Regions from separate parts of the Ensifer canadensis genome, predicted to be linked through region 2. Evidence: predicted binding sites of a transcription regulator. Region 2 holds the regulator's gene; each other region holds the start of a gene.

Region 1 (7,427 bases), 570 kb from region 2:
CGAAGAGGATCTCGGGCGCCAGCGCGTCGGTGCCCAGTTTGATGGCCGCCGCCTTCGCTGCGTCGATGTGTCTGTCCCGCTTCGGATTGTATTTCACGCCCATGAAGTTTCTCCCATTCATGATAGGCTAGACCCTATCAGAACCTTGGCTAATGGCGACCGCTTTTTATGACGATTTCGGCAAAAACGAGCCGAGAATCGGAGAATCTCACGTGAAAACAGCTCAAATCCATTTAAATCGAAGGCAGATTGGCGAAAATTGCTCGAATTTCGATGAAAAAGCACGAAAACGCCAGCGGCTCGTGCGGAACCTGTCTGCCATAGCCTGTTGACATGGCGGTGACAGTCGGTGATCAGAGTTCAAATCGAAGGATTGGACTGGCCGATGCCCGAAATGCCCTCCTTGCCTGGTGCCGTCATCGTCATTTCTAGTCACGTGGTTCGCGGCACCGTCGGCAATCGGGCGGTTGTCTTTGCCTTGGAGACGCTTGGCCATCCCGTCTGGGCTCTGCCGACCGTCATTCTGCCCTGGCATCCCGGCCATGGCCATTCGACGCGCATCACGATACCGGACGCGGAATTCCAGTCGGTGATCGACGATCTGGCTCAGGCGCCCTGGGCCGGCGAGGTCCGGGCAGTCCTGTCAGGCTATCTCGGCTCGGCGAGCCAGGCAGAGGGCGTTGCCCGGCTGGTGACCGCCTTGCGCGCCCGCAATCCTGATCTCGTCTATGCCTGCGACCCGGTGATCGGTGATGCCGAAGGGCTCTACGTGCCCGAAGCGACGGCGATTACCATCCGCGACCGGCTGTTGCCGCTTGCAAGTCTCGCCACGCCCAACCGGTTCGAACTGGCCTGGCTTGCCGGCGCGACGCTCGAGACCAATGCGGCAATCCTTGACGCGGCGCTGGGGCTTGGTCCCTCGCGCATGCTGGTCACGTCGGCGATTCCGATGATGAAGGGCGGGACGGGAAATCTCTATCTCTCCGGCAACCATGCGCTGCTCGCCGAACACCGGCTGATCGAGAACCCGCCGAACGGCACGGGCGATCTGCTGGCGGCGGTGTTCCTGGCGCGGCTGCTGGAAGGCCTCTCCGAGGAGCGCGCGCTTCAGATGGCGACAGCCAGCGTGTTCGAAATTATCGCGCGCACGGTCAAGCGCGGCGCCGATGAACTGACGCTCGAACAGGATGCGTCCAGTCTCTCGACGCCGATGGCGATGGTGCAGATGCGGCGCTTGCTGCATCCGAGCCAGATGCGGCGGAAATAGAAGAAGCTGTTCACGGCACGCCGTCGGATGGCTTGGTGGATTGAACTCTCGACAGCAGCGGGGTAACCGATGGATATGCAGCGTTTTCCAGACCACCTTCTGAACGGCTATCATAACTTCATGAGTGGTCGCTTCAGCGAACAGCAGCAGCGTTACAAGACATTGGCGGATAGCGGGCAGAAGCCCAAGACCATGGTCATTGCCTGTTGTGACTCCCGGGCAGCGCCCGAGACGATCTTCGACAGCGGCCCGGGCGAGCTCTTCGTCGTGCGCAACGTCGCCAATCTCATGCCGCCCTACGAGCCGGACGGACACTACCACTCGACGTCGGCAGCTCTGGAATTTGCCGTCCAGTCTCTGCGTGTCAGCGACATCGTCGTCATGGGCCACGGACGCTGCGGCGGCATCAAGGCGGCGCTTGACCTGGACGCCGAGCCCCTGTCGCCGGGTGACTTCATCGGTCGCTGGATGCACCTCTTGAAACCGTCCGCCGAACAGATCCAGAGCAATGACGTGATGACCCAGGCCGAGCGGCAGCGCGCTCTGGAGCGGGTTTCCATCCGCAACTCGATCGCCAATCTTCGCACCTTCCCCTGCGTCCAGATTCTCGAATCGAAGGGCAAGCTCCAGCTTCACGGCGCCTGGTTCGACATTTCGACCGGCGAGCTCTGGGTGATGGATCCGAAGAGCGGCGACTTTGCCCGTCCAGGTATGTGATAGAAGCCAGAGAAAAAGCCCGGTCCTTTCGAACCGGGCTTCTTTTATTTCATAAGCTTTGATCTTTTGTTTTTGCGCTGTCGTTATCGCAAAACCGCTGCGCACCTTTGCGCAACATGCGTTAGAGCGTCTGCGGTTTAAGCGGAGTCGCAGAAACGCTCTATCTCCTTGTTTCTACGCATTTCCTGACGGAAAACCGCTTCGCACTTTTCCTGGAAATGCTCTAGTCGCCGTCAATTTCCGCGCCGATGATGGCGATCGCCTGCTGATAGACGCTGGCGGCGTTCCAGCCCTGGATCGCGCCGAAATTGGCCTGTCCCGGCTGATATCCGGCGCCCGGCTGCCAGCCGTGTCCACGCAGGAAGTTCGCGGTCGAAGCAAGCGCGTCAGCCTTCGAGCGGACCATGTCGATATGGCCGTTGCCGTCACCGTCGACGCCGTATTTCAGAACGTTTGCCGGAAGGAACTGGGTCTGTCCGATTTCGCCATGGGCAGCGCCGCGTGCAGCCGGGCTGAGATCGCCGCGCTGGACGAGCTGGAGCGCCGCATAGAGCTGGTTGGTGAAGTAGTCGGACCGGCGGCAGTCATAGGCGAGCGTCGAAACGGCTGAGAGCGTATGCTCCTTGCCCATGAAGCCGCCAAAGCCGGTTTCCATGCCCCAGATGGCGATCAGCGGGCCGGCCGGTACGCCGTAGCGCCGTTCGATGCTGTTGAAGAGCGCCGCATTCTGGGCCTTCATCTTCTTGCCGCGCGAGATGATCGTCTGACCGCCACGCTTCTGCATGAACTGGCTGAGCGAGAGCTTGAAGCTTTTCTGGCCGCGGTCGGCGCGGATCGTCGCCTTGTTGTAGGAAACGCCGGAGAGCGCCTTGTCGAGCGCCGCAGGGCTGATGCCGTTGCCGGAGGCTTCCTGCTTGAACTGCGTCATCCAGGCCGCGAAACCGCTGCCGTCGTTGCCGCACTGTGCCGCCGACGCGGTCGCCGGAAGGATCGCCGTTGAAATCAGGGCCGCAAGCCCAATCGCTACGCACTTTGCCGTGTGCATGAAATACCCCGTCATTGCCCAAATCTGGTTGCCGTTAGGAAGATGCCAGCCTTTGCCGGCTCTGTCACCCGCCCCTCATTGGCGGAAATTTCCTAACGGTTTCACGTGAATCCGATCAATTTTGCGCACGGATCCGTGAAACAGGAAACCCCGCAGGCCGATAACGGGCCAGGCGGGGTTCTTATTCGTGCTTTACCGTCTGTTTGTTCAGGCGGCCTGCTTCTTGGCGCGGATCAGACCGCGGTTGATGAGCAGCTCGGCGATCTGGATCGCGTTGAGTGCCGCACCCTTCCGCAGGTTATCGGAAACGACCCAGATGTTGAGGCCGTTTTCGACGGTTGCGTCTTCGCGGATGCGCGAGATGTAGGTCGCGTCTTCGCCGGCGCACTCGTAAGGCGTTACGTAGCCGCCGTTCTCGTGCTTGTCGACAACAAGGCAACCCGGTGCTTCGCGCAGGATATCGCGCGCCTCGTCAGCGGTGATCTCGTTTTCGAACTCGATGTTGACCGATTCCGAATGGCCGATGAAGACCGGGACGCGCACGGCCGTGCAGGTCACCTTGATCTTCGGGTCGAGCATCTTCTTGGTCTCGGCCAGAACCTTCCACTCTTCCTTGGTGTAGCCGTCTTCCATGAAGACGTCGATGTGCGGAATGACGTTGAAGGCGATGCGCTTGGTGAACTTCTTCGATTCGATCGGGTCGGCAACGAAGACCGCACGGGTCTGGTTGAAGAGTTCGTCCATGCCGTCCTTGCCGGCGCCGGAAACCGACTGGTAGGTCGAGACGACGACGCGCTTGATCTTGGCGTGGTCGTGCAGCGGCTTCAGCGCGACGACGAGCTGGGCGGTCGAGCAATTCGGATTGGCGATGATGTTCTTCTTGGTGAAGAGCGTGATCGCGTCCGGGTTCACTTCCGGCACGATCAGCGGCACTTCGGAGTCGTAACGCCAGGCCGAGGAATTGTCGATGACGACGCAACCCTGCTGGCCGATCTTCGGCGAATACTTCAGCGAAACCGCGCCGCCGGCCGACATCAGGCAGATATCGGTATCGGAGAAATCGTAGTTTTCGAGGTTCTTGACCTTGAGCGTCTTGTCGCCGAAGGAAACTTCCGTGCCCTGGGAACGGGCGGAAGCAAGGGCGACCACTTCATCGGCGGGAAAGCCGCGTTCCGAAAGGATGTTCAGCATCTCCCGGCCGACATTGCCGGTGGCGCCTGCGACTGCAATCTTGAAACCCATGATCTAAGCTCTCTTTTTTGTCTCTCCTCGTCGGGTGGAGGGGGAAACCGCGCGATCCGCCGCGAGGGTTCCTGTCCCCGGCCAAACCGGGGAGAGAGCGGAGGGCCAGAGACGTCAGACGGTTTTCGTCGTCGTTTTGGCCGTTGTTTTGAAGGAAGCTGGAAAACGCATATCCTGCCCGGCGATTTCTGCCAGGACGCTGCTGTCAGCGAAGTTGTGTTCGCGGCGAAGCATGGAATGCCTTCCTTTCCGAGGCTCGTAATAATTGTTTCTATCGGCGAGTCAAGCGTGCGATGCTTGGCGCCTGCAAACGTGATCGCAATGTCATGTCGCTGTCATCGCCGGGCGTTACGACCGCGCAATCCGACACCTCAAAGGGACGATTGCCATGCGTATGCTTCTTGCCACCCTCTTTGCCACGACGGTTCTGGCCCACGCCGCTCAGGCCGCAGACGTCTATCCCATTGATCGCGCGACAATTCTTGCCGGTTCCCCGTTCGATTTCAAGGTCGAGCTCAAGAGCGCCGTCAAGGCGGAAGACATCAAGGTGACCGTCAACGGCCAGGACTACAAGGCAGCGCTCGGTGCCGAAGCCGCCTATGTCGCGATGGAAAAGGGCAAGGAAGACAAGGAGCTCGGTTCGGCCCTGCTCCTGCGCAACGCTATAATTGGCGCACCGGGCAGCTACAAGGTCGAAGTGACGGCTGGCGGAGAGACGAAGACCGTGACCTGGCACGTCTATGCCACGGCGGAGCAGCCGAAGGTCAAGAACGTCATCTTCCTGCTTGGCGATGGCCTTTCGGTTGCGCACCGCACCGCCGCCCGCATCATGTCGAAGGGCATGACCGAGGGTAAGGCCAATGGCCGCCTCAACATGGACGACCTCGAGCGCATGGCCTTCATCGGCACGTCGGCGACCAATTCGATCGACACCGACAGCGCCAACACCATGTCGGCCTACATGACCGGCCACAAGACCGTGATCAACGCCGTGGGCGTCTATGGCGACCGCACGCCCGACAGCCTCGACGATCCACGGGTCGAGACCATTGCCGAAGCGCTGCGCCGCCAGACGCAGAAGTCGATCGGTCTCGTCACGACCTCGGAAATCGAGGACGCCACGCCGGCCGCCGTCGTCGCCCACACCCGCAACCGCAGCGACAAGGCCGAGATCGTCGGCATGATCTACGACGTCAAGCCGGAGGTCATCCTTGGCGGAGGCTCGGCCTATTTCCTCGGCAAGGAGACGCCCGGCTCCAAGCGCAAGGACAACCAGGACTACATCAAGCTTTTCCAGGAAGCCGGTTATGCGCTTGCGACCGACAAGAGCGAACTTGCCAATGCGCCCGCCGACGGCAAGCTTCTCGGTCTGTTCCACACCGGCAACATGGACGTGACGCTTGATCGCGAGTTCCTGAAGAAGGGCACGGTCGAAAAGTTCCCCGGCCAGCCAGGCCTTGTCGACATGATCAAGACCGCGCTCGACAGGCTGTCGAAGAACGAAAACGGCTTCTTCCTGATGGTCGAGGGCGCCTCGATCGACAAGATGAGCCATCCGCTCGACATGGAGCGCGCCGTCGTCGAGACCATCGAGTTCGACCAGGCGGTCGGCGTTGCCCGCGCGTTCGCGAAGAACAACCCGGATACGCTGGTTGTCGTGACCGGCGACCATACCCATGGCGTCTCACTGCTCGGCATCATCGACGACACCGTCGAGGGCAAGGAAGGCCGCGACAAGGTCAAAACAGGCGCTTCGGCGGGCTTCCCGAACTATACCGACGAGAACAAGGACGGCTTCCCCGACAAGATCGACGCGAGCCGTCGTCTGGCGATGTTCGTCTCAAACTTCCCCGACTACTACGAAACCTTCAGCCCCAAGCTGGACGGGCCGTTCGAGCCGGCGGTGAAGAACGAGAAGGACGAGTATGTCGCCAACGAAGCTTACAAGGACATGCCCGGCGCCGTGCTGCGCGTCGGCATCCTGCCGAAGGACGAAAGCACCGGCCAGCACACGGTCGACGACGTCGTGCTGCAGTCGGAAGGTCCGGGCAGCGAGGGCTTCAGAGGCTACATGGAGCAGAGCGACGTCTACCGCGTTCTCGTCGATGCGCTTGCCCTCGGCGTGAAGCAGACCAACTGATCGTTTGAAACCCGCCTCCTCCCTGAAACGGGGAGGAGGCTTCACGCTGACGTTCATTCCCGGCCACATCACGCCCATGCGCTGCCGGGGTACTCTTGGCGATAAGACGATGACCCTACCGACACCCATATCCTTGAGCCGTCGAGCTGTGCTCGGCCTGATTGCCGGCGCGGTTGTCGCGTTCGACGGGCATGCGGCCCTGGCCGACGCCAGTCTCACTTTCGATGAGCTCTACGGCAAGGTCAGTGTACTCGGCCTCGAATTCTCGACAAAGGTGAAGAGCCTTGCCGGTCAGGAAGTCCGCATGCGCGGCTTCATGGCGCCGCCGCTCAAGGCAGAGGCAGCGTTCTTCGTGCTGACGGAAGTTCCGATGGCGCTTTGCCCGTTTTGTTCGTCGGATTCCGATTGGCCGGACAATATCGTCGTCGTCTATCTCGGGGAGAAGCAGACCTTCGTGCCGCCCGGCCAGACGATCGAGGTTCGCGGGACACTGGAGGTCGGCTCCTGGACCGATCCGGAGACCGGATTCGTCAGCCTGCTGCGTCTGCGCTCGTCTCAATTTTACGCGGTCTAGGGCATGCTTGGTCTTCAACTCGCAGGCGTCGATGTCAGCTTTCCCGGACTTGCCGCACCCGCTCTTGCGATCGACAGCCTTGACGTCGCCGCCGGCAGCCGTGTGGCGCTCACAGGTGCGTCAGGATCCGGCAAAAGCACGCTGATCAGCATCCTGACCGGGCTCGAGCGGGTCGGACAGGGCCGCATCCTCTGGGGCGATGTCGATATCTGCGCGCTCTCCGAGGGCCGTCGTGACCGTTGGTGCGGCGCCAATATCGGTCTGGTCCTGCAGGACTTTCATCTTTTCCCCGGCCTCAGTGCTCTGGACAACGTTCTGCTGCCGACAAGGCTCTCCGGCGCGATGAGCCGTGATGTCGGCGCCCGTGCTGAACATCTGCTTCTGCGTGTCGGCCTCACCCGGCCGACCCAGATGATCGAAACCATGTCGCGCGGTGAAATGC
Region 2 (7,427 bases):
CATCATCGCCACCCGTGCAGCGTTGAAGGCGGTCCCGCCGTCGATCCGCTCGGCAGCGCTCGGTCTCGGTGCGTCGAAGATGCAGACCATCTTCCACCACGTCCTGCCGCTGGCGATGCCGGGCATCCTGACCGGCACGATCATCGGTCTCGCCCATGCACTTGGCGAAACCGCGCCGCTGCTGTTGATCGGCATGGTCGCCTTCGTCGTCGATTATCCCGGCTCGCCGATGGAGCCGTCGACCGCGCTGCCGGTGCAGATCTACATGTGGGCCAACGAGGCGGAACGCGCCTTCGTCGAGCGCACATCCGGCGCGATCATCATTCTTCTCATCTTCCTCGTCGTCATGAACCTTGGCGCCATTCTGTTGCGACGTCGCTTTGAGCGCCGTTGGTAGTGAGGTAATTACTATGAACATCATGTCAGAAGCAGCAGTCGAAAAAGCCTTGGATCAGAAAATGAACACCGTGCCCTACAAGATGATCGGCAAGGATGTGTCGGTCTACTACGGCGAGAAGCGTGCGCTTTTCGACGTCAATCTCAATATCCGCGAGAACACGGTGACAGCGCTGATCGGCCCTTCGGGCTGCGGCAAGTCGACCTTCCTGCGCACGCTGAACCGCATGAACGACACCATCGAGAACTGCCGCGTCACCGGCAAGATCACGCTCGATGAAGACGACATCTACGACCCGACGATCGACGTCGTGGAACTGCGAGCCCGCGTCGGCATGGTGTTCCAGAAGCCGAACCCGTTCCCGAAGTCGATCTACGACAACGTCGCCTACGGCCCGCGCATCCACGGGCTTGCCCGCACCAAGTCTGAGTTCGACGAAGTCGTCGAGACCAGCCTGCAGAAGGCTGGTTTGTGGAACGAGGTGAAGGATCGCCTGCAGGAGCCGGGCACCGGTCTTTCGGGCGGCCAGCAGCAGCGTCTGTGCATCGCGCGCGCCGTTGCCGTCAGCCCTGAAGTGATCCTGATGGACGAGCCCTGTTCGGCGCTCGATCCGATCGCGACGGCCAAGGTCGAGGAACTGATCCACGAGCTGCGTACCAACTTCACGATCGTCATCGTCACCCACTCGATGCAGCAGGCGGCGCGTGTTTCGCAGCGCACTGCCATGTTCCACCTCGGCAATCTTGTCGAGGAGAACGACACCGACAAGATGTTCACCAATCCGGATGACCAGCGTACCCAGGACTACATCATGGGCCGGTTCGGTTGATGGCCGAAGCTCCTCTTCACCCCGTTTCCTGAACGCGCCCGCAAGGATCGAAGACTATGTCCATGCACATAATGTCCGCCTACGACGAAGAACTGAAATATCTCACGCGCCGCATCTCCGAGATGGGCGGGCTTGCCGAGCAGATGGTGGGCGAATCCGTTCGTGCGCTTGTCAATTCTGACCTCGCCTTGGCGCAGAAGGTGATCTCCGACGACACCATCCTCGATGAAGCCGAACGCCAGATCGGCGAAAAGGCAATCGTCACCATCGCCAAGCGCCAGCCCGTTGCTGCCGACCTGCGCGAGATCATGGGATCGATCCGCATCGCGTCCGATCTGGAGCGCGTCGGCGACCTCGGCAAGAACAACGCCAAGCGTGTCATCGCGGTTGCCGGCTCCGGCATCCCGCGCAAGCTGGCGCGCGGTCTCGAACACCTGGCAGAGCTTGCGCTGGTGCAGCTCAAGGAAGTCCTCGACGTCTACGCTTCCCGCTCGCCGGAGAAGGCCAACAGCATCCGCGAGCGCGACGAGGAGATCGACGCGATCTACACCTCGCTGTTCCGCGAGCTGCTCACCTACATGATGGAAGATCCGCGCAACATCACGCCCTGCACGCATCTTCTCTTCTGTGCCAAGAACATCGAGCGTATCGGCGACCACGCCACCAATATCGCCGAGACGATCTACTACATGGCGACGGGCGCGCAGCCGGAAGGCGAGCGTCCGAAGGACGACAATACGTCGACGCTGGGTGCCGTGAAGGACTAACGCATGTCGCGCAAAAGTGCGCAGCGGTTTTGCGATAACGACATGTGCAAAAACAAGAACTTAAAGCACAACAAGCGCATCTTAGAGATCGCGACGCGCTTTAAGACCCGGATACGTTCGAGTGCCTGCTTATGAACCTGCTCCGGTCGCAGCCCTGGTTGCGGCCCTGCTCTACTGCGTCTGAAGCTATACGTTTTCGCGCGTGCCTATGAAAACGCGCGGAGTGCTCCAGATTCTATATGTTCGAGCATCTCTTTGCGTTCGATCGAACGCGAGACGCTCTGGGTAAGGAGACGTTGCCTGATGTTGCCGAAAATCGCCGTTGTCGAAGACGAAGAGGCGCTGAGTGTCCTGCTGCGTTATAACCTCGAAGCCGAAGGGTTCGATGTTGATACGATCCTGCGCGGAGACGAGGCGGAGATCCGCCTACAGGAGCGCCTCCCGGATCTCCTGATCCTCGACTGGATGCTGCCGGGCGTTTCCGGCATCGAGCTTTGCCGCCGGCTGCGCCAACGTCCGGAAACCGAGCGCCTGCCGATCATCATGCTGACGGCGCGCGGCGAGGAGAGCGAGCGGGTTCGTGGCCTTGCCACCGGCGCCGACGATTATGTCGTCAAGCCGTTCTCGACCCCGGAGCTGATGGCCCGTGTCAAGGCGATGCTGCGGCGCGCCAAGCCCGAGGTCCTCTCGACGCTGCTTCGCTGCGGCGACATCGAGCTCGATCGCGAGACCCATCGCGTGCATCGCCGCACCCGCGAGGTCCGCCTTGGTCCGACGGAATTCCGCCTGCTCGAATTCCTGATGTCGTCGCCGGGCCGGGTGTTCTCGCGCTCGCAACTCCTTGATGGCGTCTGGGGCCACGATATCTATGTCGACGAGCGCACCGTCGACGTGCATGTCGGTCGCTTGCGCAAGGCACTGAATTTCTCGAGCATGCCTGATGTCATCCGCACCGTTCGCGGTGCCGGCTACTCGCTCGAAAGCTGAGCCAGCCGGCCACTGCAGCGCCGCGCATCTTAATGGACGCGCAAAGGTCGCTGTTGCATCTTGAATTGCGGCATGTTTCCTTGAAGCGAATACGAACCAGGGAAACATGCAGCAGCCAATAAAAAAGGGGCCGTGCGGCCCCTTTTCTGCATGTGGTTTTCGGTCGTCTCAGCGAGCGCGACGGCGCTCGGAGGTCGGCTGATAGGCAAGCCGCGCATGGAATGTGCAATAGGGCGAAGCTTCCGGGGAATCGTTGCCGCAGAAGTGGAATTCTTCCTTGAGCGGGTCGCCGATCGGCCATTTGCAGGTGCGCTCGGTCAACTGCGTCAGCTCCAGGCGGCGCGACATTGGCACGACCACATCCGTCTGGATGCGGAAATCCTGTTCGGCGACGAGATCGACTTCGACCTCTTCCTTGAGCACGGTCGCGCCGGCCGCACGGGTAACCGTCCGTGTCGTGACGCGCGAAGCGTAGTTCGGAGCGCGCGGCGCCGAAGTCGGGCGCTGCTTCGGCCGGGTCGCGGCGGTGGTTCCGCCAGCCTTGGCCCTGCCGGGCAGGCTCAGCCGGTGAACCTTGCCGATGACCGCATTGCGGCTGACGCCGCCGAGCTGTGCCGCGATCTGGCTCGCGCTCAGGCCCTCGGACCAAAGCTTCTTCAGTTTTTCCACCCGCTCGTCAGTCCAGTTCATTTCTGCACTCTCCGTTCTCAGCGTTGGCGATGACAGAATCTCTCACCACGCTCCGGACAGGCTCCGGAGCTGCAACGCGATAACACTTTTGGTGACTAGGCCCGCCGCATGCGTCTAGTAATTGAACATTAACCTACTGACCGGCGGACTCCGTGGCAAGAGTCCCGCGAATCGCGCCGAATCGATTTCTTGGTTTTCCCCAACTTGCTCGGTGGGCGTTGCATTTTTGCAAGCCCCGTCGCGTGATTTTTTCGTCGCATGGATCAGACCTGTCCGACCGCACTGCAAAGCTTGGTTTTGTTGACATTGCGCTGCGAAATAGGAATAGTGCCTGCGCCGCCGCAAGGCGGCATTTTTAATTTTTTGCCGCGCTCAACAGGGGCTCGGATCGATGCCGATAGCAATGAAGGAGAGGCTCGCCATGACTGCAACCACGCCGCTTTACGACACCTACATGCGTGCGCCGTTGCGTTTCGAGCGAGGAGAGGGCGTCTGGTTGATCGCCGAAGACGGCTCGCGCTATCTCGACTTCGCCGCCGGCGTCGCCGTCAACTCGCTTGGCCATGCGCATCCGCATCTGGTCGAGGCGTTGAAGGCGCAGGCCGAGAAGGTCTGGCACCTGTCCAACCTTTATGAGGTCCCCGGCCAGGAGAGCCTTGCACGCCGGCTGACGGCCGTCACCTTCGCCGATCGTGTCTTCTTCACCAACTCGGGTGCCGAGGCGCTCGAATGCGCGATCAAGACTGCGCGTCGCTACCACTATGCCAAGGGCAATCCGGAGAAGTTCCACATCATCACCTTCGAGGGTGCCTTCCACGGACGCACGATCGCGACCATCGCGGCGGGTGGTCAGCAGAAGTACATCGAGGGCTTTGGCCCGAAGGCCCCGGGTTTCTATCAGGTTCCCTTCGGCGATATCACGGCGCTCAAGGATGCGATCACCGACGAGACGGCGGCGATCCTGATCGAGCCGATCCAGGGCGAGGGCGGCATCCGCCCGGTCACCAAGGAATTCATGCAGGAGCTGCGCGCGCTTTGCGACGAGTTCGGTCTGCTGCTGATCCTCGACGAGGTCCAGTCCGGCGTCGGCCGCACCGGCAAGCTTTTCGCCTATGAATGGGCTGGCATCCGTCCGGATATCATGGCTGTCGCCAAGGGCATCGGCGGCGGCTTCCCGCTCGGTGCCTGCCTTGCGACCGAAGAGGCGGCTGCCGGCATGGTCGCCGGTACGCACGGTTCGACCTATGGCGGCAACCCGCTTGCCATGGCTGTCGGCAACGCCGTGCTCGACGTCATCCTGGCCGACGGTTTCCTGGAGCATGTCCGCGACGTGGCCCTGGTCTTCCGCCAGGGCCTCGCGTCGTTGAAGGACCGTTTCCCCGATGTGATCGAGGATATCCGCGGCGACGGCCTGATGCTCGGCATCAAGGCGAAAGGCCCTTCGGCCGATCTCCTGAAGGCGATCCGCGCGGAGAAGCTGCTGGCTGTTCCGGCCGGCGAAAACGTCCTGCGCCTGTTGCCGCCGCTGACGGTGACCGCCGCGGAAGCGCGCGAAGGCCTGGCGCGGATCGAGCGCGCGGCCGAAGCCGTGAGAAGCAGCAGCGGTACCGCCGCAGCCTAATTTGTGAACCCGGAGATCGGCAGCGATTTTCCCAAGGGTCCATGCGCGAGCCCAAGGTGTCGAGCGTTCTTTTGGCTCTTCGACACCGGTCGCGCTCCACGGGCCATTCTGAGACAGGAATTGACTACGATGGCAGGCACAAGACATTTCATCGATCTTTCGGCCATGACGGCAGCCGATCTGCGCACGATCATCGATGACGCACGCGTGCGAAAGACGGCGACGAAGGCCGGAACCGCCGAAAAGCCGCTCGCCGGCAAGATGTTGGCGATGATCTTCGAAAAGCCTTCGACCCGCACGCGCGTCTCCTTTGACGTCGGCATGCGCCAGCTCGGCGGCGAAACCCTGTTTCTCTCGGGCACCGAAATGCAGCTCGGCCGCGCCGAGACCATCGGCGACACTGCCAAGGTGCTGTCACGCTACGTCGATGCGATCATGATCCGCACCACCGATCATCGCCGTCTTCTCGAGCTTGCCGAGCACGCCACGGTGCCCGTCATCAACGGCCTGACCGACGACACCCATCCCTGCCAGATCATGGCCGATATCATGACCTTCGAGGAGCATCGCGGCCCGGTGAAGGGCAAGACCATCGCCTGGACCGGCGACGGAAACAACGTGCTTCACTCGCTGATCGAGGGCTCGGCCCGTTTCGGCTACCGCATGAACATGGCGGTGCCGCTCGGTTCCGAGCCGCACGACAAGATCCTCAACTGGGCGCGCAACAATGGCGGCGAGATCCTGCTTTGCCATGAGGCCGAGCAGGCCGTTGCCGGCGCGCATTGCGTCGTTACCGACACCTGGATTTCCATGAACCAGGAGCATCGCGCTCGCGGCCACAACGTCTTCCAGCCCTTCCAGGTCAACGACGCGCTGATGAGGCACGCCTCGCCGGACGCACTGTTCATGCACTGCCTGCCGGCGCATCGCGGCGAGGAAGTGACCGACGAGGTCATCGACGGGCCGCAGTCGGTGGTATTCGACGAGGCGGAAAACAGGCTGCACGCACAGAAGTCGATCATCGCCTGGTGCATGGGGCTCGTCTGATCGGCGCGTCTGCCTATTGAAATTTCCCGCATGCGACACGATTTAGGCCGAATGCGGGACGTTCCGGGGTGGAAACAACGGACGTTACCTGACGACAGGCAGCGCATGATCGGCCGGCAAAACGGCACATGCCTGCTAGACAAATCCGTTTATGGCGGGATCGAATAGGATAACGGGCAGGCTGCACCGGAGGATGTTTATGTTCTCTGCGCGGCCCTCTCCCAAGCATGTCGCGGAAAAGTGCGCAGCGGTTTTGCGATAACGATATGCACAAGAACAAAAACTTGAAGCGCAGTCAGCGAATCCTGGCGATCGCGACGCGCTTTAGTGACGTAAGGAGCAGCAGATGACTGAGATGGCACCAGGACTTGGCGAATTCGACTTTGCCGGTGACGATCATGTCGTGCCCTTCCAGGTGGAGGGCCTCGATGTGCGTGGCCGCGCCGTTCAGCTCGGCCCGATGCTCGATGCGATCCTCGAGCGCCACAACTATCCGCTTCCGGTCGCGCGGCTGGTTGCCGAGACCGTGGTGCTGACCGTGCTGCTCGGAACGTCGCTGAAGTTCGACGGCAAGCTTATCGTCCAGACGAAGAGCGACGGCCCGGTCGATCTTGTCGTCGCCGATTTTGCCACGCCCGATCGGGTGCGCGCCTATGCCCGTTTCAACGAGGAAGCGCTGGAGGAAGCTCTGAAGGACGGACGCACCCAGTCGCATGAGCTGCTGGGCAAGGGCGTTCTCGCCTTCACCATCGATCAGGGTGCCCATACCCAGCGCTATCAGGGCATCGTTGCGCTCGATGGCGCCACGCTCGAGGAGATTGCCGGCGTCTACTTCCGCCAGTCGGAGCAGATCCCGACCAAGGTGCGCCTCGGCGTTGCCGAACTGCTCGACCGCGACGAGAACGGCAAGCCGCGCCATCGCTGGCGCGCCGGCGGCATGGTCGCGCAGTTCCTGCCGGATGCGCCGGAGCGCATGCGCCAACCGGATCTTTCGGGGGGTGACGGCGACGACAACGAGGATCTCTTCGACGAGGACGATCTCTGGGCGGAAGCCAAGGTCATGGTCGAGACGATCGATGCCGACGAACT
Region 3 (7,427 bases), 1.5 Mb from region 2:
AAGCCGTAGTCCTCCCACAGCCAACCCGCCAATTCCGGGGCCACAAAGGTATCGCTCAGCCGTCCGGCCGCAAGTTCCGCATAGGTCGCATTCCAGAAGGAAACCTGGGCCTGAAACTGGACGGCGGCTTCCATCTGGTGCCGCAATTCGATTGCCACCAGCCGGCGTTCCGCCGAAAGACCGAAGCGATCGGCCTCGACGACGGAGCGGTTGAGAACGAAGATGAGGCTGGCGATCGTCAGGATCGCGACCAGGGTACAGGCCGCATGGATCGCCCACACCGCCCTGTTGCGCTTCGGTTGCCGAAACTTTTGCTCGATCACGCCAGCGCCCCCTCACCGGACCAGCCGTCAAAGGCGAGGGGTGGCACCGGTCAGACGCCACCCTAAAGATCAAAGCAGAAATTTAGTTTAAGCAAGCTGGTATTTGAAAGCCTTAAAGACTTCAACCGCCTAGTAAAGCCGACAATCACCAGTCGTGCGACTGTTAGTTGGACTGCACAGCCGGACGCAACAAGGAGACGATTTCGTCGTCGCCTTCGTCGCGCGCCAGGTCGCGGATCGACCTCGTACCAGTACCATCACGCAGGTTGGCGTTCGCGCCTTTTTCGAGCAACAGCTTCACCACGGATGGCCTCCTGTTGACGACAGCGATAGCGAGCGGCGTCATCCAGTCGCTCTGCGGGTTTGGCCGCCCACGCCCACGGAACTGACCGAAGGGGATGTCGAGCAACTCCGGCTTTTCATTGACGATCTCGAGCACCCGCTCTCCCTTGTCGAAGGCAGCGGCCGCAAACAGGTCGAGCGGCTGTGTCTCGAGGAAGCGCACCATATCGGCCTTGCCGTTGTATTCGGCCCAGCCGATCGGCGGTGCGTGATGATACGGGTCGCGCGCCATGGCCGAGCGACAGCATCAGCGCCACCTGGGCCGGCTGGGCTTCACCCGCAGCCTCATGCAGGATCGCCGGATGGGCCGCCTGCGTGCGCGAAACAAGCGCCGCATCCCCGGCTGCCAGCGCCTTTGCCGCCGTCGCATTTCCCTCACCGATCGCCCGCGCGAGGCGATCGACATCGGTGAGTTCCGCGACCGTGGCGCCATGGGCCACCAGATAGCCGGCAAGGGTCGGATCACCGCCGAGCTCGGCCCATTGGTAGGGCGTGCGACCTTTCACGACGCGGTTTACGTCGGCCCCATGCTCGACCAGCAGCCGCACACGGTCCGTCATCTTCTTTTCCAGCGCCCAGGCAAGTTGATAGTCGAAGACCCTTTCGCTGTTCTCGATCAACTGACCGTCTTCGCGGACAAGCCAGTTGTTCCTGTCCTTTGCGCTTAGCCCATACCGCAACAAAAGACCGATGAAGGTGTTATCGGGCTCGAACATGCGGTTATAGAGCGCCTGGCTATCATTGGCCGTAGCGCCGGCCTTAAGCAGGAGTTCGGCAAAGGCGACGCAATCCGGATGTTCTGGCTGACGCTCTTTGCCCGCCTCGCCCTGGCCGAAGACGCCCGTCAGCGCGGTAAAACGATATTGCCCGTCGTCCATCCAGAAGGCATTGGCATCGGCGCCACACGCAATGAGCCGTTCAGCCGCTGCAAGGGAAGATCTGCCGGGAACGCGGGCATAGGCCGCGTAGAGCAGAGGCTCCCAATCGTAAGGCCCACCACGCTTGCCGGAGAGTTTCGGATCCGTGTCGAGCCAACGGTCGATGGCGTCGCCATCGCCAAGAGCGGCTGCTACATGGATGCTTTCACGGGCAATTTCTGGATGCTCGTCGAGCAAGGCTTTCGCCTGGGCATATCGCTCCGGGTCCGCAGCGATGTCGCCGAAATAGGACACGGTCGCCAATGCGAGGAAGCGATTGGCAAGCTGTTCGGTGGCGGGCTTGCCGCCCTGAGCGCGTTCGAGATGCGTTTTCAATCGGGTCCAGCTGGAGAAGCCGAACTCCCGGGCGATGACCAGTTGGGCATCCTGCAGGCCGATTGTGGCCGGCTCGGAGAAATAGGACAGCGCCCGCTGGCGTGCCGCGGCATCGCCAGCCTTCAGGGCTTTGTGAAAAGCCTTGGCCTGCTTGCGGATGGAATAGAGGGTAGCGTTCGCGGAAAGATCGCGCGTGATCATGAAAGACCTCCTTTCATTCACGTCCGGTATCCGCGCCCACAGACTGAAAAGAGGTGTGGCAACCAAGTCCAGTGAAACAGGTGGGTCTGGCCCTTCCCGCGGATCGGGTGCGCCCTGCGAACGACACGATCGCTAGCACGCAGCCGATATTCTTGTCCACTGCATGTTTCCTTAAATCCTATCCGATTTAAGGATAAAACATGCAGCAATTCAAAGTGCTACAGCGACCTTTGCGCGTCTGATAAGACGCGCGGCGCTGTAGGCTTCTCAGCTTTCCGGTTCGTAGCGAACGAAAGCAAAGCGATCCCCCTTGGGCGACCAGTTGGGAACATTCATCGTGCCCTGCCCGCCGAAGAGCTCGAACAGCTCGCGCGCGTTGCTGCCATCCATCTCCATCAATCGCAGACGGACGTTCAGGTCCCGCGGATGATCGAAGACATCGCCGTCATAGGAGAGAACCAGAAGGTGTCTTCCGTCGGGCGACGGATGCGGGAACCAGTCGCCATAGGGGCTGTCGGTCACGCGCTCAACGTCGGTGCCGTCGGGACGAACGCGCCAGATCTGCATGCGGCCAGTGCGGCTGGAGTTGAAGTAGATCCACGCTCCATCCGGCGACCAGTCCGGCCCGTCGTTGCGGCCTTCGCCCTGCGTCAGTCGCCGCTCTTCGCCGCCTTCGACCGAGATCGTATAGATATCGAAGACCTGATCACGAATACCGCAATAGGTCAGTGCGCCGCCATCCGGCGACCAGCCGTGCCAGTAGGACGGGAGGTTGGGGGTGACAAGCCGCGGAGTGCCGCCAGAAGCCGGCAGCAGGTAGATCGCCGACTTGCCGAACTCGGTCTTGTCGCTGATCGCAATCGTGCTGCCATCAGGCGAAATGCCGTGGTCATTGTTGCAGAGATGGGCAAAGCCGGTTTCGATCTCGACCGGCTCCGAGCCGTCGAAGGCCAGCCGGTAAAGCCGGCCGTCGCCATTGATGATGAGATATCGCCCGTCCGGAGACCAATTCGGCGCCTCGACCAGCCGCTCCGTCTGCCAGACGACGCGAGTCTCGGCGGTAACGATGTCATAGGTTTCGATGGAACTGCGCATACGCTTCTCCTGCCGCAACCGCAGCTATTTGCTTTCTTCGCCCCGTGGCAGCACCGCCAAGACTTTGGCGCAGATCGACCGCATCAAGATGACGCTGCGCTGGTCTTGCCAGGTCGAGACCAAGCCCCAGGCCAGCAGCAGAAGAATGCAGACGAAGGCGACGCCGACGGTGACGAGACTACCGGTCGCAAGACCATAGACACCGAACACGGCCGGCGTCGCGAAACAGGCGATCTGCGCCGAAAGCTGCCCACCGGCAGAAACGTCGCTCAGCGACCACAGCCGGATCAGCCGGATTTCCTCCTCGGTGAACTCCGGCTGGCTTTCCTTGCCGTCCCGCCCTTCGGGGATGCGCTCACCGTCTATCCCCGATCGCGGAACCGGTTGGTGATTGGATAGCGCCGATCGCGGCCAAAATTCTTCTTGGTGATCTTCACGCCGGGCGCCGACTGTCGGCGCTTGTATTCGGCGATATAGAGCAGATGTTCGATGCGGTGTACCGTTGTCTCGTCATGACCACGAGCAACGATCTCCTCCGTGCTCATCTCCTTTTCGACGAGGCACTCCAGAATGTCATCGAGCACCGGATAGGGCGGCAGTGAATCCTGGTCCGTCTGGTTGGGGCGAAGCTCGGCCGACGGCGCCTTGTCGATGATGTTTTGCGGGATGACCACGCCGGATGGACCGAGCGCGCCCGGCGGCACGGTGGTGTTGCGCCAGCGCGAGATGCCATAGACCTCCATCTTGTAGAGGTCCTTGATCGGATTGAAGCCGCCGTTCATATCGCCATAGAGCGTGGCGTAGCCGACCGACATTTCCGACTTGTTGCCGGTGGTGACCACCATCGAGCCGAACTTGTTGGAGACGGCCATCAGGATCGTGCCGCGCGTGCGGCTCTGCAGGTTTTCCTCGGTGATGCCCGATTCCGTGCCCTCGAACATATCGGCCAGCGCGCCGAGAAATCCTTCGACCGGCTCTTCGATCGGCACGATATCGTAGCGGCAGCCGAGCGCTTCGGCGCAATCCTTGGCGTCCTTCAGCGAGTCCTTCGAGGTGTAGCGGTAAGGCAGCATGATCGTGCGTACCCGCTCCTCGCCGAGCGCATCAACGGCAAGTGCTGCGCAGATCGCCGAGTCGATGCCGCCGGACAGGCCGAGCACGACGTTCTTGAAACCGTTCTTGTTGACGTAGTCGCGGAAGCCGAGCATGCAGGCGCGATAGTCTGCCTCCTCCCGCTCCGGCAGGCGCGATTGCAGGCCGCCGGCACAGTGCCAGCCATTGTCGCCCTTTTTCCATTCGACGATCGACAGCGCCTCCTCGAACTGGCTCATCTGGAAGGCGAGCGACTTGTCCGTGTTGAAGGCGAAGCTCGCGCCGTCGAACACCAGTTCATCCTGACCGCCGAGCTGGTTGGCATAGATCATCGGCAGGCCGGTCTCTATCACCTGCTTGAGCACGACCTGATGGCGCACGTCCACCTTGCCGCGATGATAGGGCGAGCCGTTCGGTGACAGCAGGATTTCGGCGCCGCTTTCCGCCAGTGTCTCGCACACACCAAGATCGCCCCAGATGTCCTCGCAGATCGGGATACCAATGCGAATGCCGCGGAAATTGACCGGCCCTGGCATCTCGCCCTGGTCGAACACCCGCTTCTCGTCGAACTCGCCGTAATTCGGCAGATCGACCTTGTCGCGTACCGCAATGATCTTGCCGCCATCGAGCACGGCGACGGCATTGTGGCGCCCGGTCTTGGCCAGGCGCGGGAAGCCGATAATGACGCCCGGGCCGCCGTCGGCGGTCTCCTCGGCCAACTTTTCCACCGCCTGTAAACAGGCCTTGAGAAAAGCAGGCTTGAGAACCAGATCCTCCGGCGGATAGCCGGAAATGAAGAGCTCGGTGAGCAGCAGGAGGTCGGCGCCCTGGCGCGCCGCATCGGCGCGCGCCTCACGCGCTTTCGCCAGGTTTCCGGCGATATCGCCGACGGTCGGATTGAGCTGGGCGATTGCGATACGAAGCAGGGTGGGAGCGGCTTTGTGAGCGGTCATGAGCGGGCCTGTCGGTCTGTTCTCGAACGAATGCGTCTGACTTTCGCCCCGATCTTTAGCGCAATCCGCGCGAAAATGCCCACAGCCAATCGCCGCGAAGCGAAAAATTCCAAAAAATTCTGCGTTTCCGGTTTGTTATCGGCGCCGGCTCGCGCGTCCTCACGTCACGAAAACCTGTTTCCAAACACCCTGAACAAGTCATTCATCCCCTGTTCAAAATGACAGTCGTATGACAGCTACACGACACATTGATGAAATTGGAGAAGACGTTGGCCAATATCGATTCAGCCGTAGCGAGGAGATCACGAGTCTACGCTGGTAGACCCGGATTTGCCGCGCGGCACGCCAAGACGCTGACCTCCGCACGCAGTGCATTGTTCTCGCTGTCGATCGCGGCAGCCCTCGTTTTTGCAGTCGAGTTGATCGTGCGCCAGTCCATGGCCGACACGGTCGCCTACTTCCTCGATCCGACGCGCCCCGCATGGACCACCATCGGTGCATTCTTCCTGATCCTTCTCGCCATCGATGGCGTTTTCGGCCGCGAACACAAGTCCGCCGTGGTGCTCGCGCCGCTGGCGATCATACCGGCCATCATCTGCCAGCAGAAGCAGGTCTTTCTCTCCGACCCGCTCTATCCGACCGACTTCCTCTTTGGCCGCCAGATCCTCGAATTGATGCCTGTGCTTGTCAAGGATCGTCCGTGGACGGCCGTCGGCATCGTTGTCGGCCTCATCGCAGCCGTTACAACCATCGGCCTGTTGCTGCGTTACGCCTGGCGCAACTTCCCCAAGCTGACACGCCGCGAGCGCATCGCTCGCGCAGCTTTTGCGCTGCCGCTGCTCTTCGCCTTCTGGCACATCATGGATTACAACCAGTTCTCCTGGATCCGTGATCGCCTGAAGGTCATCCCGATCATGTGGGACCAGACCGAAAACTATCGTCACAACGGCTTTGCGCTGGCGTTTGCGATCAATCTGCCGATGGCCAACGTCAACGCGCCCGCCGGCTACATGGCCGATGCGATCGATCGCATCCCGGTCAAGCCGCTGCCGGCCGGCACCTCCCACCGCAGCAAGCCCGACGTCATCGTGCTGATGAGCGAATCCTTCTGGGATCCGACCCGTCTGCCGAACGTCAAGCTTTCGCCCGACCCGATGCCGACGATCCGCGAAATGCAATCTGGCAACGTGTTCTCGCCAGAGTTCGGCGGCATGACGGCCAATGTCGAATTCGAAGCGCTGACCGGCTTTTCGAATGCCTTCCTGCCCTATGGCAGCATTCCGTACCAACAGTACATCCGCAATCCGATCCCCTCGCTTGCCACCTTCTTCCGTGGCGAGGGTTACGTTTCGCGTGCCATCCATCCGTTCCAGAGCTGGTTCTGGAACCGCACCGCCGTCTACAAGGCCTTCGGCTTCGACACCTTCAAGTCGGAGGAGAATATGCCGCCGATGCAGAAGCGCGGCATTTTCGCCTCGGACGAATCCCTGACCAAGGAGATCATCCGCCAGGCGGACGCCATGGATGACCCCTTCTTCTTCTTCGCGGTAACGCTGCAGGGCCATGGCCCCTATGAGCCGAACCGCTATGCCAAGAATACCATCAAGGTCGAAGGCAACCTGCCGGAGAGCGATCGCCAGGTGCTTGAAACCTACGCCCAGGGCGTCAAGGAAGCCGACGAGAGCCTGAAGAAGCTGATGGACTGGGCCAAGCAACGTGACCGCGAAACCATCATCGTGCTCTTCGGCGACCACCTGCCGCCGTTGAACACGGTCTACACCAACACCGGTTTCATGAAGGGCGTGACCGCGGAGCGCAAGGGCTCGAAGGACCAGATGAAGGCGCAGCACGAAACTCCGCTCGTCGTCTGGTCGAACAAGACGGGTCCGAAGAAGAATGTCGGCACGATCAGCCCGGCCTTCCTTTCCTACCAGATCCTCATGCAGTCCGGCTACGAGCATCCCTACTATACCGGCTTCCTCGGCAAGGTGCACGACCAGTACCGCGTCGTCGACCGCTACATGCTGATCCGCAAGAACGGCAAGGATGTCGCCGAATGGTCTCGTCAGCCGAAGGTCCCGGCCCTGCTGCGCGACTATCGCTTCCTCCAGCACGACATGATGTTCGGCAAGCGCTACTCGACCGACCGCTTCTTCAAGTCGCACGCG
Region 4 (7,427 bases), on a different replicon from region 2:
GCCGATCCATTCGCCGCTGATCAGCTTCGGTAGATACTTCTGCTTCTGCTCCTCCGAGCCGTAGGCGTAGATCGGGTAGATGACCAGCGAGGATTGCACGCTCATCATCGATCGGTAGCCCGAATCGACGCGCTCGACTTCGCGGGCGACAAGGCCATAGGCGACATAGGAAGCGCCGACACCGCCGTAGGTCTCCGATACGGTCGCGCCGAGCAGACCGAGTTCGCCCATTTCCCGGAAGATTTCCGGATCAGTCGATTCTTCGCGATAGGCAGCGATGACCCGCGGCTGCAGGCGATCCTGTGCATAGGCTCGCGCCGTGTCGCGGATCATGCGCTCGTCCTCGGTCAACTGATCTTCGAGGAGGAACGCGTCGTCCCATTGAAATTGCGTCTTGCCGGCCATGTTTCTCTCCCATCGGATTTTTCCACTTGCGGTTATGGCAAGCAGAACCAAGGCTTTCAAACGAAATTGAGGCACCGCCTCATGCGTCTGCGGAATGGCCTCGCTGAGCGCCACACAATCGGCTGTGAAGTGCCGCAGGACTCCTTGCGCGCTACACATTGGGCGCGCCACCGGTCGCCAGGTGCCGTTCATGTTGCAAATCCGTCGAAATATAGCGACAAGGGTCGGGTTCACTTGGCGGCGCTCGTCGTTACCGCGCCGCGCCAGTGCCACGCTAAAGGTCCATGCTCGTACCCGCCAATGGCCAACGACCGCTTAGAACGCTTTGCTCACAATCTCGACTGGAACTTGCTGCGCACATTCGTCGTCGTGGTGGAGGAAGGCAGCATCACCGCTGCGGCCAACAGGCTCCTGCTGCAGCAGCCGGCCGTCAGCATGGCGCTCAAGCGGCTCGAACAGACCGTTGGGCAAAAGCTCATCGACCGCCGCCCGGGCCGCTTCGACCTGACCGATGCCGGCGCCCGATTGCACGCGCAGTGCCGCGACATCTTCGCGGCCGTCATCCGGCTTCCCAACGTCCTTGAAACGGTGGGCGAGGAAATCACCGGCCACCTCAACATTCATGTCGTCAGCCATGCCCACAACCCGGCCTGGGACCGGAAGCTCGAGAGCTTCTTTATCCAGCATCCGAAGGTAACGATTTCGGTGACGGTCGCCACGACTGTGGACGTTCTGAGCGCAGTCGAACGCAACATCGCGACGATGGGTCTTTGCGACGGCAACATCCCCGCCTGGCTGAACAAGAGCTTCCACGTGCGTGAGCGCTATGCGCTTTACTGCGGCCGCGAGCATCCCCTGTTCGGTGTCGAGGGTGTTGATTTCAACGATCTTCGCGGCAATGCCTATATCGCCTTCATCGCCGATGTGCTCGGCGGACAGCATATGAACTCCGTGACGGCAGTGCGCGCCATTGGCTCGTTTGGCCAGCAGGTTCGGGCCGTCTCCTGCAATGTCGAGGAAGTGATGCGGCTGATCGCCTCCAACGTCGGCATCGGCATGCTGCCGGATCATCTGGCAGCGCCCGCCGTCGCCGGCGGACGACTTTGGCAACTGCCGCCCTACCACAACCTGCCAACGACGGATGTGTTTCGCATCTCCAACCCGAACTCGATTCTCAATCCGGCCGAGGCCGCCTTCCTTGCGCATGTGGCCGATACCGCGCCGCTTGATCACTGCCTTGATCATCAGCAGAATTGATAGCGACATTTCCCGTTATAAATTTGAACGCGTAACACGCGCTGCCTATGGTCCCACCAAATCAGGAGCGGGGTCGGGACATGCGTGAATTTGATGTGGCAATCGTTGGTGGCGGCATTGCCGGCCTTTCGCTGGCCTTTTTTCTGGCACCGCACCGCTCCGTTGCCGTCATCGAGCGGGAAGACGGGCTCGGTTATCACAGCACCGGGCGCTCCGCCGCCGAATTCGTTCTGCGGTACAACGCCCCTGAAGTGTGCAAGCTCGCGGCGATCTCCAAGACTTTCTTCGATCAGCCTCCCGAAGGCTTTTCCGACGTACCGCTGTTGAAGCAGCGTGGCGGCGTCATGATCGCCAATGCGGAGAAAGTGGCACGGCTTGAGGCGGTGTTTGCCGAGGAAAGCGCTGTCAATCCCGACCTGCGAAGGCTGACTGTCGACGAAGCAATCACCCGCGTACCGATTCTTCGGCGCGACTATGTGGCGGCCGCATTTTATGACCCGAATTTCTGGGACATCGAGGTCGAGAACCTGCTGCAGGGTTACCTGCGCGGCGCACGTCGCCATGGCGCCGAGGTGATTGAGCGCAGCGACATCGTGGCTCCGCGCCGCGAGGCAAATGGCTGGGTGCTTTCGACGAATGCCGGCGAGATCCATGCCCAGGTCATCGTCAATGCGGCTGGCGGCTGGGCCGACCCGGTCGCAAGCCTCTTCGGCGTGACGCCGGTCGGCATCGTGCCGCATCGCCGCAGCGCGATCACGGTGGACCTTCCCGCGGAGATCGATGCCCTGACAATGCCCGAGATCAACGAGATCGACGAGGACTTCTATATGAAGCCCGAAGGCGGACGGCTGCTTGCCTCTCCCGCCGACGCCACGCCGTGCGAACCGACGGACGTGCAGCCCGAGGAGATCGATGTCGCCTGGGCCGCACACTACGTGGAAGAGGCGACGACCGTCCCGGTCCGCCGCATCTTCAAGAGCTGGGCCGGCTTGCGCAGCTTTTCACCGGACAAATTGCCGGTGATCGGTCACGCCAAGGATCGACCGGATTTCTTCTGGCTTGCCGGCCAGGGCGGCTACGGCATTCTGACGTCGCCGGCACTGGGCGCGCTTGCCGCAAACCTGCTGATTGGCCTACCGGCGCCCGAAAGCTTCGCCGCAAACGGCCTTGACCCCGTCGGTTTCAACCCCGAGCGCTTCCTGAGGTAGCGACAACGCACCTCCATCCCGCTGCGATTGTCACATTCCGTTAAGGATGTCGGCGAGGCTGTGAACTGTAACATAAACTACAAGAAACTGACATTTCGCTTTCATGAAGCGCCGATATGGCAGGTGTCATACCGATGACCGGTCTCCCCGAAAGAGGACCTGCTAGAAATGTTTCAGTTGAAGAATGTAACCCGCCAGTTCGGCAAGAAGACAGCCGTGTGCTCGGTTACCTTCGACATTCCCCAGGGCCAGATGGTCGGCGTGATCGGCCGCTCCGGCGCTGGCAAGTCTACGCTGCTTCGCATGATCAATCGCCTGGTCGACCTGTCGTCCGGCTCGATCGAGTTTGCCGGCACGGAAGTCTCGTCACTGCGCGGTGCCGCACTGCGCAACTGGCAGCGCGACTGCGCGATGATCTTCCAGCAGTTCAATCTGGTGCCGCGCCTCGACGTTCTGACCAATGTGCTGCTGGGTCGCCTGAACCATCGTTCGACCGTTCTGAGCATCCTCAACATGTTTACCCGCGAAGAGCGCATCATGGCGATCGGCGCGCTGGAGCGCCTCGGCATCGAGCAGACGGCGCTGCAGGCGGCGGGCACGCTTTCCGGCGGCCAGCAGCAGCGCGTGGCCATCGCCCGCGCATTGATGCAGCAGCCGAAGGTTCTGCTCGCTGACGAGCCGATCGCCTCGCTCGACCCGCTCAACGCCAAGATCGTCATGGACGCGCTGCGCGACATCAACGAGCGCGACGGCATCACCGTAATCACCAATCTCCACACGCTCGACACGGCGCGCAACTACTGCGAGCGGATCATCGGTATGGCGCACGGCCGCATCGTCTTCGACGGCCAGCCGAAGGACCTGACGGCGGCCGCCGTCGCCGAGATCTACGGCGCCGATACGGGCATCGAGGAATCGATGACCTCGACAAGCATCAACATTCCGGCGGCCATTCCGCAGGAACAAACGGCATCTGCCGGCCTCCAGCCGCTGGCACTGGCCGGCATCTGACGCCCGCCAGGATCGAAGGCCCACGTCAAGGGCACCTCTTTGAAACCGAATATCATCCGGCAAAGCCGGAGAAACGGGAGAACCTTATGCTGAAGAAAGCTCTTCTGGGCGCTGTCGCCCTGCTCGCCCTCGTCGGCCACGCTCAGGCCGAAGACCTCAAGGAATTCCGCGTCGGTATCATCGGCGGCGAAAACGAAGCCGACCGCCTGCGCAACTTCCAGTGTATCGTCGACAAGCTGCCGGCTGCAATCGGCGTCGAAAAGGTTTCGCTGTTCCCGGCCGCCGACTATGACGGCGTCATCCAGGGCCTGCTCGGCGGCACGCTCGACTACGCCGAACTCGGCGCTTCGGGCTTTGCCAAGATCTACCTCGCCAAGGCCGACGCGGTCGAGCCGATCCTGACGACCGTCCAGACCGACGGTTCGACCGGCTACCACTCGATCATGGTCGCCCGCAAGGACTCCGGCATCACCAAGCTCGAAGACCTGAAGGGCAAGAAGCTCGGCTTTGCCGATCCGGACTCGACCTCTGGCTACCTCATCCCGCTCGTCACCCTGCCGGAATCGATCGGCGCGCCGGTCAAGGAATTCTTCGGTGAAACCGGCTTCGGCGGCGGTCACGAAAACCTGGTTCTCGAAGTCGTCAAGGGCACGTTCGATGCCGGCACGACCTTCGGTTCGGGCGTCGGCGAATTCAAGGACGGCTACACCTCGGGCAATCTGAAGAAGATGGTCGACAAGGGCATCCTCGACATGAACGACCTGGTCGAGCTCTGGAAGTCGCCGTTGATCCCGAACGGCCCGATCGTCGTCCGCTCGACGATGAACGACGACATGAAGGCGAAGTTCAAGCAGTTCATGCTCGACCTGCCGAAGACCGATGCCGCCTGCTTCTCCGCCATCCAGGGTGGCGATTTCACTGGCTTCACCGAAGTCAACGCCGACTTCTACAAGCCGATCATCGACGCCCGCAAGGCAACGATCGGCGGCTGATTTTCCTGATCATTCAAGGACGCTGGCCGCCAAAACGGCCAGCGTTCGCCTTTTTTCTGGGGCGCCTGGAGCGCCTGTCGACAGAGGCCGGCATTGCCGGAACATTCATGGCAACTTCCATGCTCCCGAGGCATCTGAGTGAAAACGGCGCGCTGGTCGAGCGCCACTGGCAGGAGTTGAACTCCCGTCGCCGGCTTTACTCCTGGCTCGGCTTCGCCGTGCTGTTGCTCGCCCTTTCCGGCTCGCTCTGGTTTGCCAACGATTCCAATGCCGGCAAATTCTTCGACCGCCTGCCGCACTTCTTCGATTTCGTCGGCGATCTCGCGCCGCGTGACGGCCTGGAAATCTTCCGCGCCATGTTCGATCTGCCTTCGCCCTACGACGACGGCAGCTTCAAGTACAATTATCCCGAGGGTCGGCTCTACCTGACCGAGAGCTTCTACATTCCTGAGTATGTGCACAAGATGCTGGAGACCGTGAACATCGCGATCTTCTCCACCGTCATCGGCACGTTCTTCGGCTTCATCTTCTGTTTCCTCGCCGCCCGCAACCTGATGCCCAATCCGTGGGTGCGGGGTGTCGTGCGCCGGCTGATGGAGATCCTGCGCGCCTTTCCCGAAGTGGTCATCGCCGGCTTCTTCCTGGCAATCCTTTCGCTCGGGCCGATACCCGCGATCGCGGCGGTTTCGATCCACACGGTCGGCGCACTCGGCAAGCTGTTTTTCGAGGTGGTCGAGAACGCCGACATGAAACCGGACGAGGGCCTGCGCGCCGCCGGTGGCAACTGGATCGAACGCGTCTGGTTCGGCATGGTGCCGCAGGTGCTGCCCAACTTCGCCAGCTATTTCCTGCTTCGCCTCGAGATCAACGTACGCGCCTCGACCATCATCGGCGCAGTTGGCGGCGGCGGGATCGGCGAGTTGCTGCGTCTGTCGATCGGCCAGGGCCATCAGGCAAAGACACTGGCGATCGTCATCCTGCTGTTTGCAACGATCTTCGCCGTCGACCAGTTTTCCGCATGGCTGCGCCGTCGCCTCGTCGGCGACCAGGCCTTCCAGCTTGCCCAGTAGGTGCGCATCATGACCTCCACGACCAGATTAAGCGCTCTCGAAATGGATGCGATCGCATCGCGTCACCCGCACTTGCTGCAGGGCTCCTCGAACAAGCGCCTGCGCACGATTGTCATCAGTGTCGGCCTCGTCGCTTACCTCATCTTCAGCTGGTGGTTCTTTTCGATCGGGCATGTTCTGGGCAACGCCAATTGGGGCATTGCCGGGACCTATCTCGCGGATTGGGTCTCCTACGAGGTTCGGCCCGAGATCAAGATCGCCCGCGACAAGACGATGACGCTCGATTACCAGCGCAACTCGCCGCTTGGGCCAAATCCGAATCCGGCATGGGTGGAACTCGACAAGGAAACCGTGACCCGAAAAGTCGAATTACCCGCTGCAACCGCACAGACTGCAAAGCCCAAGACGACGTCATCCTTCAGCTTCATGGCGCCGGGTTCAGCGCTCGGCGCGGCCAATACGCCAAGTGAGCAGAACCGCGTCGAAATGCGGACCGAGGAAATCATCACCAGGGCCGTCATCACCTATGACAGGTCGACGAAGATCGAAATTGCCGACGGACTCGTCAAGGCAACCCATCGTGGCGAGACGCTGACGATGGCCGTCGATGGCCAGGACACGGTAACCCCTCAGGGTGCCCTCCCCGCCTGGGCCACGCAGAAACGCCCGGGCGAGAAGATCACGCTCGCCTTTGGTGCAACTGGTTGGGCCGACGTCGAAGGTGACGACATCTCGATCCGCAATCGCTTCTTCGGCTGGGCCAATTTCCTCTTCGACGTCCACTCACCGTTCTTCGGCAAGGGCTATGGCGATATATTTTCGTTGATCACGAGCGGCGAGCGCATCGAACCCACGCGCTCGAACCTGTCGCTTGCCTGGAACAACATCCTCTACAACGCCGAATGGCAGCATCTGGATGTGTGGACCAAACTGCTGCAGACCGTGGTCATGGCCTTCGTCGGCACGCTTTTTGCCTCGCTGGTCGCGTTCCCGCTCTGCTTCCTGGCGGCGCGCAACATCACCCCGAATTTCCTGACGAACCAGCTCGCCAAGCGCTTCTTCGATTTCCTGCGTTCGGTGGACATGTTCATCTGGGCATTGTTCTTCACGCGCGCCTTTGGCCCGGGACCGCTTGCCGGCATGTCGGCAATTTTCTTCACCGATACAGGCACCTTGGGCAAGCTCTACTCCGAGGCTTTGGAGAACATCGACGACAAGCAGCGCGAAGGCGTAAAATCCGTCGGCGCCACCCCGCTTGCCGTGCAACGCTTTGGCGTCCTGCCGCAGGTCCTGCCGGTATTCGCCAGCCAGGCGCTCTATTTCTGGGAATCCAACACGCGTTCGGCAACGATCATCGGCGCTGTCGGCGCCGGTGGCATCGGCCTGAAACTCTGGGAAGCGATGCGTACCAACTCCGATTGGGAAAATGTCGCTTATATGGTGCTTCTCATCTTGCTGGTCGTGTTTATTTTCGACAGCATCTC

The links. Region 2 encodes PhoB, which activates phosphate uptake and scavenging genes when phosphate is short. Its sites were predicted from a motif close to TGTCATNNANCTGTCAT; they were not measured.
Region 1: J3R84_RS17590 (alkaline phosphatase) is a predicted target of PhoB. The motif match lies at 4,594-4,610, and genes of this name have one in related genera.
Region 3: J3R84_RS08170 (LTA synthase family protein) is a predicted target of PhoB. The motif match lies at 5,478-5,494, and genes of this name have one in related genera.
Region 4: phnC (phosphonate ABC transporter ATP-binding protein) is a predicted target of PhoB. The motif match lies at 2,959-2,975, and genes of this name have one in related genera.

Annotation. Positions count from the first base shown of each region.
Region 1 covers NZ_CP083370.1:3,627,021-3,634,447, reverse strand. The annotation lists gene J3R84_RS17615 (NAD-glutamate dehydrogenase) at 1-103, opposite strand, end outside; gene pdxY (pyridoxal kinase PdxY) at 386-1,267, shown strand; gene J3R84_RS17605 (carbonic anhydrase) at 1,337-1,984, shown strand; gene J3R84_RS17600 (lytic murein transglycosylase) at 2,208-3,029, opposite strand; gene J3R84_RS17595 (aspartate-semialdehyde dehydrogenase) at 3,237-4,271, opposite strand; gene J3R84_RS17590 (alkaline phosphatase) at 4,660-6,411, shown strand; gene J3R84_RS17585 (hypothetical protein) at 6,521-6,985, shown strand; gene J3R84_RS17580 (ABC transporter ATP-binding protein) at 6,989-7,427, shown strand, end outside.
Region 2 covers NZ_CP083370.1:149,349-156,775, forward strand. The annotation lists gene pstA (phosphate ABC transporter permease PstA) at 1-397, shown strand, start outside; gene pstB (phosphate ABC transporter ATP-binding protein PstB) at 411-1,226, shown strand; gene phoU (phosphate signaling complex protein PhoU) at 1,283-1,993, shown strand; gene phoB (phosphate regulon transcriptional regulator PhoB) at 2,297-2,980, shown strand; gene J3R84_RS00715 (GcrA family cell cycle regulator) at 3,149-3,670, opposite strand; gene J3R84_RS00720 (aspartate aminotransferase family protein) at 4,092-5,291, shown strand; gene argF (ornithine carbamoyltransferase) at 5,421-6,338, shown strand; gene J3R84_RS00730 (Hsp33 family molecular chaperone) at 6,685-7,427, shown strand, end outside.
Region 3 covers NZ_CP083370.1:1,663,729-1,671,155, forward strand. The annotation lists gene J3R84_RS08140 (sensor domain-containing diguanylate cyclase) at 1-323, opposite strand, end outside; gene J3R84_RS08145 (ankyrin repeat domain-containing protein) at 487-762, opposite strand; gene J3R84_RS08150 (ankyrin repeat domain-containing protein) at 743-2,119, opposite strand; gene J3R84_RS08155 (TolB family protein) at 2,387-3,214, opposite strand; gene J3R84_RS08160 (hypothetical protein) at 3,239-3,424, opposite strand; gene J3R84_RS08165 (NAD+ synthase) at 3,577-5,259, opposite strand; gene J3R84_RS08170 (LTA synthase family protein) at 5,529-7,427, shown strand, end outside.
Region 4 covers NZ_CP083371.1:1,223,599-1,231,025, forward strand. The annotation lists gene J3R84_RS25420 (acyl-CoA dehydrogenase) at 1-405, opposite strand, end outside; gene J3R84_RS25425 (LysR family transcriptional regulator) at 706-1,662, shown strand; gene J3R84_RS25430 (NAD(P)/FAD-dependent oxidoreductase) at 1,743-2,870, shown strand; gene phnC (phosphonate ABC transporter ATP-binding protein) at 3,039-3,881, shown strand; gene phnD (phosphonate ABC transporter substrate-binding protein) at 3,968-4,873, shown strand; gene phnE (phosphonate ABC transporter, permease protein PhnE) at 4,981-5,943, shown strand; gene phnE (phosphonate ABC transporter, permease protein PhnE) at 5,953-7,427, shown strand, end outside.